4 regions of the Halobacillus shinanisalinarum genome follow, and region 3 is predicted to be linked to each of the others. Evidence: riboswitches for the same ligand, from Rfam matches in the RefSeq annotation. Region 3 holds a riboswitch; each other region holds the start of a gene.
What was found. Region 3 has a riboswitch for thiamine pyrophosphate ahead of MUO14_RS13760 (thiazole synthase). Riboswitches for the same ligand answer to the same signal wherever they lie in the genome.
Positions count from the first base shown of each region.

Region 1: another riboswitch for thiamine pyrophosphate. It lies ahead of tenA (thiaminase II); the one in region 3 lies ahead of MUO14_RS13760 (thiazole synthase).
Region 2: another riboswitch for thiamine pyrophosphate. It lies ahead of thiT (energy-coupled thiamine transporter ThiT); the one in region 3 lies ahead of MUO14_RS13760 (thiazole synthase).
Region 4: another riboswitch for thiamine pyrophosphate. It lies ahead of MUO14_RS17895 (TetR/AcrR family transcriptional regulator); the one in region 3 lies ahead of MUO14_RS13760 (thiazole synthase).

Region 1 covers NZ_CP095074.1:2,179,216-2,182,206, reverse strand. Annotated here, with positions in the region: gene MUO14_RS10765 (PucR family transcriptional regulator) at 1-613, shown strand, start outside; TPP riboswitch at 670-781, shown strand; gene thiW (energy coupling factor transporter S component ThiW) at 874-1,368, shown strand; TPP riboswitch at 1,374-1,477, shown strand; gene tenA (thiaminase II) at 1,518-2,207, shown strand; gene thiD (bifunctional hydroxymethylpyrimidine kinase/phosphomethylpyrimidine kinase) at 2,204-2,991, shown strand, end outside.
Region 2 covers NZ_CP095074.1:4,340,963-4,343,953, reverse strand. Annotated here, with positions in the region: gene MUO14_RS21525 (DUF1028 domain-containing protein) at 1-114, opposite strand, end outside; gene thiT (energy-coupled thiamine transporter ThiT) at 234-809, opposite strand; TPP riboswitch at 889-990, opposite strand; gene rpsN (30S ribosomal protein S14) at 1,160-1,429, shown strand; gene MUO14_RS21510 (alpha/beta hydrolase) at 1,535-2,269, opposite strand; gene MUO14_RS21505 (SDR family oxidoreductase) at 2,323-2,991, opposite strand, start outside.
Region 3 covers NZ_CP095074.1:2,741,211-2,744,201, reverse strand. Annotated here, with positions in the region: gene thiH (2-iminoacetate synthase ThiH) at 1-1,012, opposite strand, end outside; gene MUO14_RS13760 (thiazole synthase) at 1,012-1,797, opposite strand; TPP riboswitch at 1,886-1,990, opposite strand; gene MUO14_RS13755 (SDR family NAD(P)-dependent oxidoreductase) at 2,063-2,866, opposite strand.
Region 4 covers NZ_CP095074.1:3,618,655-3,621,645, forward strand. Annotated here, with positions in the region: gene bioA (adenosylmethionine--8-amino-7-oxononanoate transaminase) at 1-237, opposite strand, end outside; gene MUO14_RS17890 (6-carboxyhexanoate--CoA ligase) at 224-1,015, opposite strand; TPP riboswitch at 1,236-1,336, shown strand; gene MUO14_RS17895 (TetR/AcrR family transcriptional regulator) at 1,630-2,211, shown strand; gene MUO14_RS17900 (aminotransferase family protein) at 2,417-2,991, shown strand, end outside.

The DNA.
Region 1 (2,991 bases), 560 kb from region 3:
AGAGGTCACCCATGCTGGCGAGGTCTTGAAAAGGCGAACGATGACGACATTTGAGGATGGAGAAGTAATTGTCTACTTGGAGGCAGATAGCCATCCTTATGTGGAAACAAGTAATCAATTTCTAGACCTTATCGAACGACGATTAAATGAGTTGCTTGCAGGAATAAATATTTCCTGGGGAATATCCTTTCACAATAAAGGGTTTCTTTCCTTCCACCAAAGCTATGAAGAGGCCGTAACCGCTTTAAATATTGGAAAGCAACAGCATGAGGAAGGAAACCGTACCTTTTTTAGTGATACCCGAATGAACAGACTTCTCATGGCCCTATCCCATGAAAAAGAAATAGAAAGCATTGTAAAAGATACGCTGCAGCCTTTAATAGAATATGACCAGAAGCGGCAGACCGATCTCATTCAGACGTTTATCGTTTATAACAAATATAACAGTAACGTGAGTCAAACAGCGAGGGCCTTGACTTTGCATCGTCAATCTTTACTCCACAGACTGCGTAACATTGAGCAATTAACAGGATTATCACTGTTAAATTCGGATGACTTGTTTTTGCTTGAGCTTAGTGTCAGGTTATGGATGCTAAAAAAAGTAGAAGAGTAAACGGTGACAAACGTAAAATGCTTTGTTATGATGAAAGCAACCAAGCGAATAGGAAGTAAAACTACTAGGGGGGCCCGAATGTGGGCTGAGAGGAAAGCAAGTAGGCTTTCCGACTCTTATGAACCTGATCTGGTTAACACCAGCGGAGGGAAGTAGTCAGACGAAATGTCTTATGACTTTATCCACTCGAAGCCAGGTCCACTCTAGGATCTGGCTTTTTTAGTGTTCAATCCACTCCCTTAATGAAAGGAGGAGAAAATGTGAATCGAACCCGTCTCTTAACGACGATGGCGGTATTTGTAGCAATTGGAACGCTTGGGTCCCAGTTGCTTTGGTTTCCAGCTGGTATTGCTAAAGCCTATCCTGTGCAGCATGCCGTCAATGTGATGGCAGCCATCACGCTTGGGCCGATCCCAGCAGTCGGAATCGCTTTTACGATCGGCCTGCTTCGTAATCTACTCGGACTCGGAACATTGCTTGCGTTTCCGGGAGGTATGATAGGGGCCTTGCTCGCAGGTTACTTTTACAAATGGTCTAAAAAGCCCTGGACCGCAGCGGCTGGGGAAGTGATTGGTACTGGCATGATAGGTGCTATGTTTTCCGTGCCGTATGCCAACATACTAATGGGCAGTTCGGTGGGAGCACTAGCCTTTTTGCCCTCGTTTCTTATCAGCAGTACAACTGGCGCATTGATCGGCGGATTTGTCGTATCAAAAATGCGTCAATCGAACGCTATCCCACAACCAAATCTATAACTTTCGGAAACTACTAGGGGCGCGAGTGCGCTGAGATAAGGATTCTTCCTTAGTCCCTTGGAACCTGATCTGGGTAATACCAGCGAAAGGGAAGTAGCCTCACAAAAACTCTTAGTAGCTTCCTTCTTAAAAATAAGGAGGCAAAATTTATGACATTTACCGAAACATTAAGAAAAGAAAATAACGAACTATTTGAAGCGATTTTTAACCATCCTTTTGTTGATGGGATCGGCAAGGGTGAGGTTCCAGAACAAGCTCTAGCCCACTATATTAAAGCGGATTACGAATACTTAAACGCTTTTATGCACGTGTATGGTGTCGCGATATCAAAGTCAACCGAACGCCGTGACATGGGTTATTTCAGTGAGCAAGTAGGATTTGTTTTAAACAGTGAAACACATCCACACCACAACTTCTGTGATGTCGTTGGGATAGGTTATGACGAACTACAAGGCTACCCATTACCGCCGACAGCCGACCACTACGTTAAACACATGATGTATCATGCGCAAATGGGCGGACTTGGTGAGATCCTGGCAGCATTACTCCCATGCCCTTGGACATACGTTGAAATCGGCAATCACTTGATGAAAAAGTACCAGCCGACACCGAATCACACGTTCTATCCTTGGATAGAGTTCTACGCGAATGAGGATTTTGATACGCTATCAATGGCCATGTGTGATCGCCTTGATGAGCTCGCCGAAGAAGCATCAGAGGTTGAGTTGCGTAGAATGAGAGATGCCTTTCGAAAGAGTTGTCAACTTGAATTGAATTTCTGGGAAATGGCGTACACTTGTGAAGAATGGCCGACAGGGGAGGCGGTGAGTTCGAAATGAAGCAAGTTTCTTGTGCGTTAACGATTGCCGGCACTGACCCGAGCGGTGGTGCCGGCATTCAAGCCGATTTAAAGACATTTCAAGAACTAAAAAGCTACGGGATGAGTGTGATCACATCGGTTGTAGCTCAAAATACAACAGGCGTGAGTGGCGTTCATCATCTTCCCATTGAGATGCTGAAAGATCAGCTTGAGGCGATTTATTCTGACATGCCTGTACATGCTTTCAAAACAGGGATGATCTCAAATGTTAGTATGATGAAGGCGATTGCCGAGTGGGTTCCGAACTTGTCTGCACCTTATGTGATGGACCCTGTCATGGTTGCCCAAAGCGGTGACCCTCTGATTGATGAGGAGTCGCGTGTATGGCTTCGAGAGAATCTACTGCCGCTAACTTCGATTGTCACACCTAATATCCCTGAAGCAGAGGATATTTTAGGGGGAACAATTGAGAGCGGTGAGGACATGAAGGAAGCGGCACAGCAAATGGTTACTAGATTTGGTGCTGGTGCAGCCTTAGTAAAAGGTGGTCATATAAAAGGAGAAGCGGTTGACTTTTTATATGATGGATCTGGGATTCATACCTTTACAAGTGAACGAATTGAAACGAAAAATACCCACGGAACAGGCTGTACGTATTCAGCAGCGATAACGGCTTATTTAAGTCAAGGAGCGCCTATGGTAGAAGCTGTCGAGCAAGCGAAGCATTTTGTTACGGAAGCGATTCGCCATTCCTTTGATCTAGGTAATGGAAGCGGGCCGACGAATCACTTTGCTACACGCGA
Region 2 (2,991 bases), 1.6 Mb from region 3:
GGGCACCACTGCCCCTACGCCAAGGAACTTTGATTGAACAGCAACTCCCAGTTCTCCAGTTTGTGGATCAAATCCGACAATCGAATAAGTTGCGATTACATTAGAACGTTTCATTTTTCTCTACCCCTTCCCAATATACATCATTCGACTTTTTCCTACAATCAACCTTTCTATTTCACAAAATAAGAACCTATTTTCGTGAGATTAAACTTTTCGAAAATAGGTCCTCATTGTTATGAACGACTTATCAATAAAGTCGGACGCTGTGAAAACAGCAAGCATAATATGACCGCGCTTAAAATAAACGTAGGCAGCATATAACCACCATTATAAAGCAGTGAATATAACCAAACCGGCTGTCCTTCAGGTGCGAACTCATCATAGAAAACTATTCCTGCGGTAAAATGGCCGAAAAACCGAAACAGACTTCCAACAAACGATCCTGCGATCACCCAGGCGGCAAGTCGTTTCATATGTCGCTCGCGAGCTGCCTCCCGCACTGGCTTGGCAAAGATCCCGGCAAGACCTATAACTCCAAATGCTACAAAATAATCAAGAAAGGTTTGCGCTATACTTATAAGAATGGCACCCCCCACTAAAATTTGATAAAATCCTAGCAGAAGTCCTGTCAATAATCCACCTCGAAGTCCCCATCGAAATGCCATAATAAATACGGGAACCATCGCAAAAGAAACCGATCCTCCTTGAGCCCAGAGCTTAAATGATAGAAACGGGATAATATCGAGTAAGATCGCTAATGCTGAAAAAATAGCCACTTCTACCATGAACAATACACGTTTATTTTGCATAACCCACAACCTCCTTTTTCGCATACAAAAAAAGCGATGCCAAAGGGAAGCTTCCTGATGGAGGAATCCCGTGCATCGCCATCAAAAAAGCCACCATCCCTACGCCAGTACTAACTGACAGGTTCGAAGGGTCTGAACAAAGATTGTTCACTCTCAGCCTAAAGCTCCCCTTGAAGGCTTATATACGTTTGCTTTTCTTGCTATGAATCTATTATAAATCAATAACTTCTTGCATTCAATGCAAAGCTGGTAAGGATGACAAACCTGCCACCTTAGGTGATTTGACAAAGGGGGTTTGACCTAATACAATTAAATAGTAATCATTACTATTTAAGAAAAGGAGAACTGCAATGGCTAAACAAGCAATGATCGAAAAAGAACGTAAACGTCAAGCAACGTTTGAAAAATATAAAGATGTACGAAAGCAATTAAAAGCAGAAGGCAACTATCAAGCACTTAGGAAATTGCCAAGAGATGCTTCACCTACACGACTTCATAATCGCTGTGAATCAACCGGAAGACCTCACGGCTATATGAGAAAGTTTGGGCTTTCAAGAATTAAATTTCGCGAACTCGCTCATAAAGGCCAGCTTCCTGGAGTTAAAAAGTCCAGCTGGTAATTAGAAAACTTCCAGGGGTAACACAGTAGGAAAAGCACACAGAAAAACCTTAGGAGCTCATAGGAGTTCTAAGGTTTATTTACATATGCTTCTTTAAAGAAAGACTTATAAGGTTTTAGCATACGTTTGAAAAAACTCAAGACTTCGCTCGATAATCAAATCTTGATCGTTATCTAACGTAGCAACATGGTGACTATTTTCTAAACGGACAAGTTCTTTGTGCTCAGAGAAGACTGAGTCAAAGATCGTTTCGGAATTATCCGGTGGAACAACATGGTCTTCATCAGAAACAAAAAATAACGCCGGGCAATGAATATTCGCGAGACCTTCATGAACCTCTTTCATCAATGCCATTAGAGAGCGAATCGCATTGACAGGTGTCCTATCATAAGCAAGTTCCTCCACGTTTTCCTTTTTAATGTCCGAACCAATCGCTGCAACAAAACGCTCTTCCGCTGATTCCATCACATTTTCCATTGCAGGAATATCAACCGCTCCGTTTATGGATATAACCCCACTAATCTGTTTGTATCGTTCTGCAAGGTATAACGCTAGGGTTCCACCCATAGATAATCCTACAACGAATAGGATAGAACACCGTTCCTCAAGCCATTGATAAGCAGTTTCGACCGATTGAATCCAATCATCCTTGTTTGAATCCTCCATATCCTCAGGTGTCGTTCCATGCCCTTCCAGTCTCGGGCAAGCAACTGTATAGCCCGTTTCTGAGTACGCGTCGATGAGAGGTTTCATACTTTGAGTTGTTCCAGTAAATCCGTGGCTTACAAGAATGCCTACTTCGTTTCCTTCAATAAAAATAGGCTCAGCACCATTCATCATTACACATCTCTCCCCATTTCTACACATTACCCTATCTTAGTCTGTAAAAACCTTTACTTAAGCAGTTTCTTCAACACCGTTCTTTCAAGAAAAGGCCATGGGACTGCTTTTTTTAAAAATAAATTCAGTCTGACACCAGGTCCAATGGGATAACGGAGTTTTCTAACTTGAGATTTGCTGGCAATTCTCGTCATTAAATCTGCAACCTTTGCTGGAGCTCCATGCGATTCACTGTTTAATGCTTTCCATAGCCCTCTTATATAATAGGCATACGGTGAATCAGGATCATGCACAGCCTTTGGAAGCTCCATTCCGCTTGTCCAAATGTTCGTTTGATAAGAACCTGGTTCAATCAAAACCACATCAATCCCAAACGGCTTCACTTCAAAACGTAAACTTTCCGTCAATCCTTCCAGAGCATGTTTTGAAGATACATAGGCCGACAAACCTGGGAAGCCAATTCTCCCACTAATACTACTGACATTTATGATTTTACCATGTCCTTGTTTACGCATCATAGGAAGTACGGCTTGAGTGGCGCTAATTACCCCGATTACGTTTGTCTCAAATTGTCGTCTGTAAGCTTCGATCGGTACTTGTTCTAAAAATCCTCCTATAGCAAAGCCAGCATTGTTGACTAATACATCCACACGATTCAATTGCTTTAATTTTTGCTTAAAATCTTCTATAGAAATGTCATCAGTGACGTCAAGCGGCCAAAC
Region 3 (2,991 bases):
CAAACTGGCTTTGTGTATTTTCCGGTTGGGTATAGCCGCCTACTTCAGTTGAGGAAGCAGCTGACATTTTTGTCACTCCAAGCGGAATCAGTTGATCACGTAATTGAGGAGTTTCACGGGTTGACAATATAATCCCTGCCCGCGGAAGGAATAACCTGAGGGCAAGCATAGCTTGAACCATATTTTGATCCGTTACATGAATTTCGGGTTGAAAACTCCCTGCATTAGGCTGGACCCTTGGGAATGAAATGCCAATTTCCGTATCCAAGTAGTTGTCTTGAAGGTAACTCCCGTGCAAACCTGTGATATAACTTTCCTTGCGCCAATCATCAAGACCAAGCAAAGCTCCGATTGTGACAGATCTCATCCCAGCCTGGCAGCCTCGCTCAGGGGTATCCAGGCGATACTTATAGAAACGTTTCGGTCCTTTCGTATGGAGGTCACGATAAATTTCTTGATCGTAAGTCTCCTGAAAAACCGTCAGCGTATCAATTCCGCTCTCTACCAATTCTTCATACTCCTCGCGATCCATCGGCTGAACTTCGAGCCCCACCGAGGAGAAGTATTTCCTAAGAATCTTCATGATTTTTGATAGGTAATCAACAGATGAATGAACCCGAGATTCTCCCGATAGGATGATAATTTGTTCAATTCCCATGGCATATATCGCCTGAGCCTCTTCCTCTACTTCTTCCATCGTTAAACGCCTTCTAGGAAAAACGTTATCAACACTAAAACTGCAGTATTTGCATGTGTTTACACAGTAATCGGAAACATAGAGTGGCAGAAAGAGCTGCATGGTATAGCCAAAGTGCTGCAAAGTGAGTTGATGCGCCTTCTGAGCCATCTCTTCTAAGTAACCTTCTGCAGCAGGTGACAGGAGGGTGAAATAATCCGCCTCAGTAAGTCCATCTTTTTGTAAAACGTTCTCAACATCACTTGCTGTTATCTCATCAAATAATGACTTAAACGGTTGATCTTTCAGCTTTTCATACACGTTATAGAAACTCATTATTGACCACCTCCTGTTGAAGTTAAAAATCCCGTTAATGGTGAGGAGGCTTTTGCCTGAAGAGACGATTGCCCAAGCCCTGAAATGTAAGCCATTCTTCCAGCTCTAACCGCCATATCAAAAGCCTTCGCCATAGCCACAGGGTCCTCCGCAGTTGCAATCGCTGTATTTACAAGAACAGCATCCGCACCCATTTCCATCGCTTCCGTTGCCTCGGAAGGTTTGCCAATCCCTGCATCTATAACAATTGGGACATCAATTTCATCAATCATAATCCGAATCATTTCCTTCATCCGGATACCCCGGTTCGAGCCAATCGGAGACCCTAGCGGCATGATCGCTGCAGCCCCGGCCTCTTCCATACGCTTCGCTGCCATTAAGTCAGGACTCATATAATCTAGGACAACAAACCCTTCCTCTACCAAGATTTTCGTCGCTTTAATCGTCTCCTCATTATCGGGAAGAAGGTATTTTTGATCGGAAATGACTTCGATCTTGACCCAATTCCCCATTCCGCTAGCCTTTCCAAGTCGTGCAATCCGTACCGCTTCTTCTGCCGTCCTTGCTCCTGAAGTATTCGGCATTAACGTTGCCTGCTCTGGGATATCATTAACGATATGCTTGCCAGAACCATCTAGATCCACCCTCCTAATCGCAACCGTAACAACCTGTGAATGAGACTGTTCAATTGCCTCCCGCATTACACTATGGTCTGCAAACTTCCCTGTTCCTGTAAACAAACGACTTTCAAGTTCTTTCCCTGCAATCACTAACGGATCCTTCATAACATCTCCTCCTCGTTAAATTGCCATTAAAAAAAGCTCACCCGCGCTATGGGTGAGCTTCGATTTACTTTATGCAATACACGTTTACATTCAGCCTCGAAAGCTTCCCTACGCTGGTTCTAACCAAGTCAGGTTCAAAGGGTCGGAAATGTTCTTCCTCTCAGCCACATGTATGGCACCCCTAGCTCTTTTCTTATTCAATTTTCAGAAACCTCATCTTAAAGGATAGCAAAACTCTTCCAGTTTGTGAACCACCTTTTCTTTTTCACCTCATCACACTTCCCCCAGAAATCTTCATAGACTCTCCAATGATATTCCCAGCTGTCTCAGTTAATAAAAACACAATCGTATTCGCTACTTCTTCAGCAGTAGAAATCCGCCCCGAAGGAATCCCTTCTTCTGCAACCTTCAATTGCTCTTCAAAACTACGATTGTTCCGTTCGCCTTTGGAGCGAATCGACTCCCGCCCCATTTCTGTATCCACATAGCCAGGGCAAACAGCATTAACCCGAATATTGTGTTCAATCGCCTCAACTGCAAGCGACTGAGTGAACCCAGTCACCGCAAATTTTGAAGCACTATAGGCGATGTTCGCATGCGTCCCGCGCAAACCTGATAAAGAGGATAGATTTACAATCGCTCCCTCGTTCTGAGCCTTCATTTTTTCATATACAAGCTGTGTCAGTAACACTGTAGAAAAATAGTTCAGCTCCATTACGTTACGAAGATCGTCTTCCGTCAGGTTATCGAGTGTGCTTCCCCCGACCACCCCGGCTGAGTTGACAAGTCCAGTAATAGCTCCATTTGTTTGGATGGCTTCATCTACTAAATGTCTCCGATTTTCCTCGTCATTAAGTTCAGCAGTGTGAACATATACTTTTACAGAGTCATTCAACCGTTTACATTCGTCTTTAAGGTCGTTCAGCTTTTCCTCCCTTCGTCCCGTTATCGTCACATCAGCTCCCGCTTGCACAACAGCTTTTGCTGTTTGATAACCGATGCCGCCGGTAGCCCCTGTTATTATGATATGTCCGTCCTTAAGAGCTTCATTTGAATAAATACTACTCATTTGATCTAGCCTCCTTTTTATCTATGTCTTACCATAACCTTTCTATTTATAACTGAAACCATTGCATACATTAACATGGGTACGTACAATAGTCTTATGTGACTAGGAGAGGTTGTTCAAAAAGT
Region 4 (2,991 bases), 880 kb from region 3:
TAAGGTGGAATGTGCAATCTTATTTAACTGCTCACGAACAGCTTCATCCAACTCTTGCTTTCGATGTCCATGTACATTTAGCCACACAGAAGAAAAAGCATCATAGTATTCTTTCCCATTAATATCCTTCACTTTAATTCCTTTTCCACTATCAATAATTAATGGGTTCTCATCATAATCCTTCATTTGTGTAAATGGCAGCCATAAATACTTTTTACTTTTCTCAATTAAGTTCATAATTCTCCTCCGTTCCTATTGAGACCGGTATTTTCTCTAGATAGTGAATGTACGAATCAATCGACTGGTCGTCATTGACGAAAAACAAGCGTCCACCAGCTTCGTCACCATATTCCTTTACTTTTGTAATTCTCTGGTACCCTTTTGCAGCACTAGCAACGTACCCTGTAATATAGTCAGGATCATCACTCCAGCACAGCTCTGCTATCGTTAAGGGGTGGGAGCACACCTTTGTTGCCAAAGTCAGTGCTTCCTTCATGCGTTGATTTACCACCAGTTCTTTTTGCTTACACCACTGTTCAAAGTTTTCTTTTTCCCAATACAGATGGGAGACACGCACTCCCTTTTCCTTCCGCTCATCGAGACGTTCGCCAGTTTTTGCATTAATAATCAGTGCTCCTCTGTTGTCATTGCTACTTTCTAATAGATTCATAGCTTTTTTAATAACTTCATCTGATATTCCGTGATCGGCAAGGAGAGAACGTGCTAATTTTCTTCCCTGTGCGGCATCGGTCGCATCAATGGTAGAAACAGATAACGGCTTGATAGCTTGTAAATGCTCCTCAACCTTATCAATTGTCATTTGGAAGAAAGTCGGCTCACCTTGTGTATGGGAAAAGGCCTTATCAATTAATTCAACTGCTTTTACCTGCATATCAGCTTTTGAGGAAAGGTGTTCTCCACCTGATATATGTTTTCCTCCTTCTTCATGGGGACCGCCAAGTGCAGCTCTCATTCTTAAGCTGTATAATCCGTTATCTTGTATCAGTTCAATCAGCCTCCATCGTAATGAACTCTGTAAATCCTAGTTTAAATTTCTCCCTTTCGCAATTAATGTTAACCTAAACAATTTTAAGTTTACATTAAATATTTAATTTTTCAAGGAGGTTTAATTTCTTATAGTAAATCGAAGGCAAAGTAGGGATTATAACTTTGAATAGTTCATAGATTTTGAATTTATGGTGAATATATCCTATAGTAAAAATTTAATGTCATTCACCAAACACTAGGGGGCTTTCGAGCTGAGAGGGATAATGGATCTCGACCCTAACTACCTGATCTAGGTAATACTAGCGAAGGGAAGTGGCGGGGGATCTGTGTGGAATAATAGATTTTAGTTAATCCTCTATTATTTCATTCATATACATATGATCTTTGGGACCAACCACTTTCTTTTGAAATGTGGTTTTTTGGTGTGCCCCACTGTTGTACAATCTGGGTGGTTTAAATCCACACGGTAACTTTTCCCTTTTAAGTACCGTAGCCGAAAAAAGTATGTTTTTAGTATGAAGTGATAGATATCAATCGCATTGAATGGTAAATTGTTAATAACTGTCGATGAAGTTAACTTAAGCTAGCTTTATTACATTGGCGACACATAGGAGGAAACAAATGACTAGTATAACGGCAAATAAAATTAAGAAAAGCGCATTAACTCTTTTTGTTGAATATGGGTATGATGGTACTTCTCTTACAGACATTGGGAGAGAGGTGGGAATAAAAAAGCAATCTATATACGCACATTTTAAAAATAAAGATGATCTATTTTTACAAGTCATGAACCAAGTCATTCAAGAAGGGATTTTAGAATTGAGTGAGTACTTTTATCAGCAAAAAAATGAGTCCCTTGATAACGTATTGTATAATTTTATACTTCATTTAAAAGAAAGATATACATCTGACGGGGAATGGAATGTGAAATTTTTACTTAGGATGATGTTTACACCCCCAAATCACTTACAAGAAATTGTTATTTCAAGAGTCTTTACATATTACAAAAAATTACATAAATATGTAGAGGAAGTATTTGTTTCTCATGAACAAAGATTAATTATGGAAGCTGAAAAGGGAACGATTTCTTTTCTGAATTTTATTGACGGATTACTCGTAGAGTTAATTTATTCGAATTTAGAAAGCTTCGAAAAAAGATTTAATGTCTCCTGGGAGATTTATTGGCGAGGGATAACAAAGTAGAAATAAGCTTAGTTATCACTAGGAGAACACTATATCATGCTTTTGAAATGTCTCTCATTTAGAACTATTAGGGGAGCCAATTTCTTTCAACCTACGGGCAGAATGAAAAAGTTAACAATTTTTCATTGAAAGTATTCGGAAAATTTCGTACAATTAAAACTGACGAACGTTCGTCAGTTAAATTTATGAAAGGGGAGAAGTAAAAGTGAACGAGCAATTTGTGAAGGAAACAAGGCAACCTGAATATTTGAGAAAATTAGATAAGGAACATTATTTTCATCCAACAACACCACTGAAACTACATCAGGAAAATGGCCCGGGGCTGATAATTAAAGAGGGAAAAGGTATTCATGTAACGGATGTGTATGATGATGTTTATATTGATGGGGTTTCTTCTTTATGGAATGTAAATATAGGGTATGGGCGTCAAGAAATGGCGGAAGCAGCTAAACAACAAATGATGAGACTTTCTTACGGCTCGTCATTTTTTAATAACTCTAATGATCAAGTTATACAGCTTTCTGAAAAACTTGCGGAGCTAACACCTGGGAATCTCGATGTGAGCTTTTTTACTTCTGGAGGATCGGAATCCAACGAATCGGCATTTAAAATTGTACGTCATTACTGGAAACTAAAAGGGAGACCTGAACGGACAAAAATTATTGCCCTTGATTTAAGCTATCATGGGGTGACGATGGGGGCGACGAGCGCAACCGGTGTACGTGAATTTGATCATATGATTACTTCTTCAGCCCCAGGATTTTTGCATGCAAAACCCTA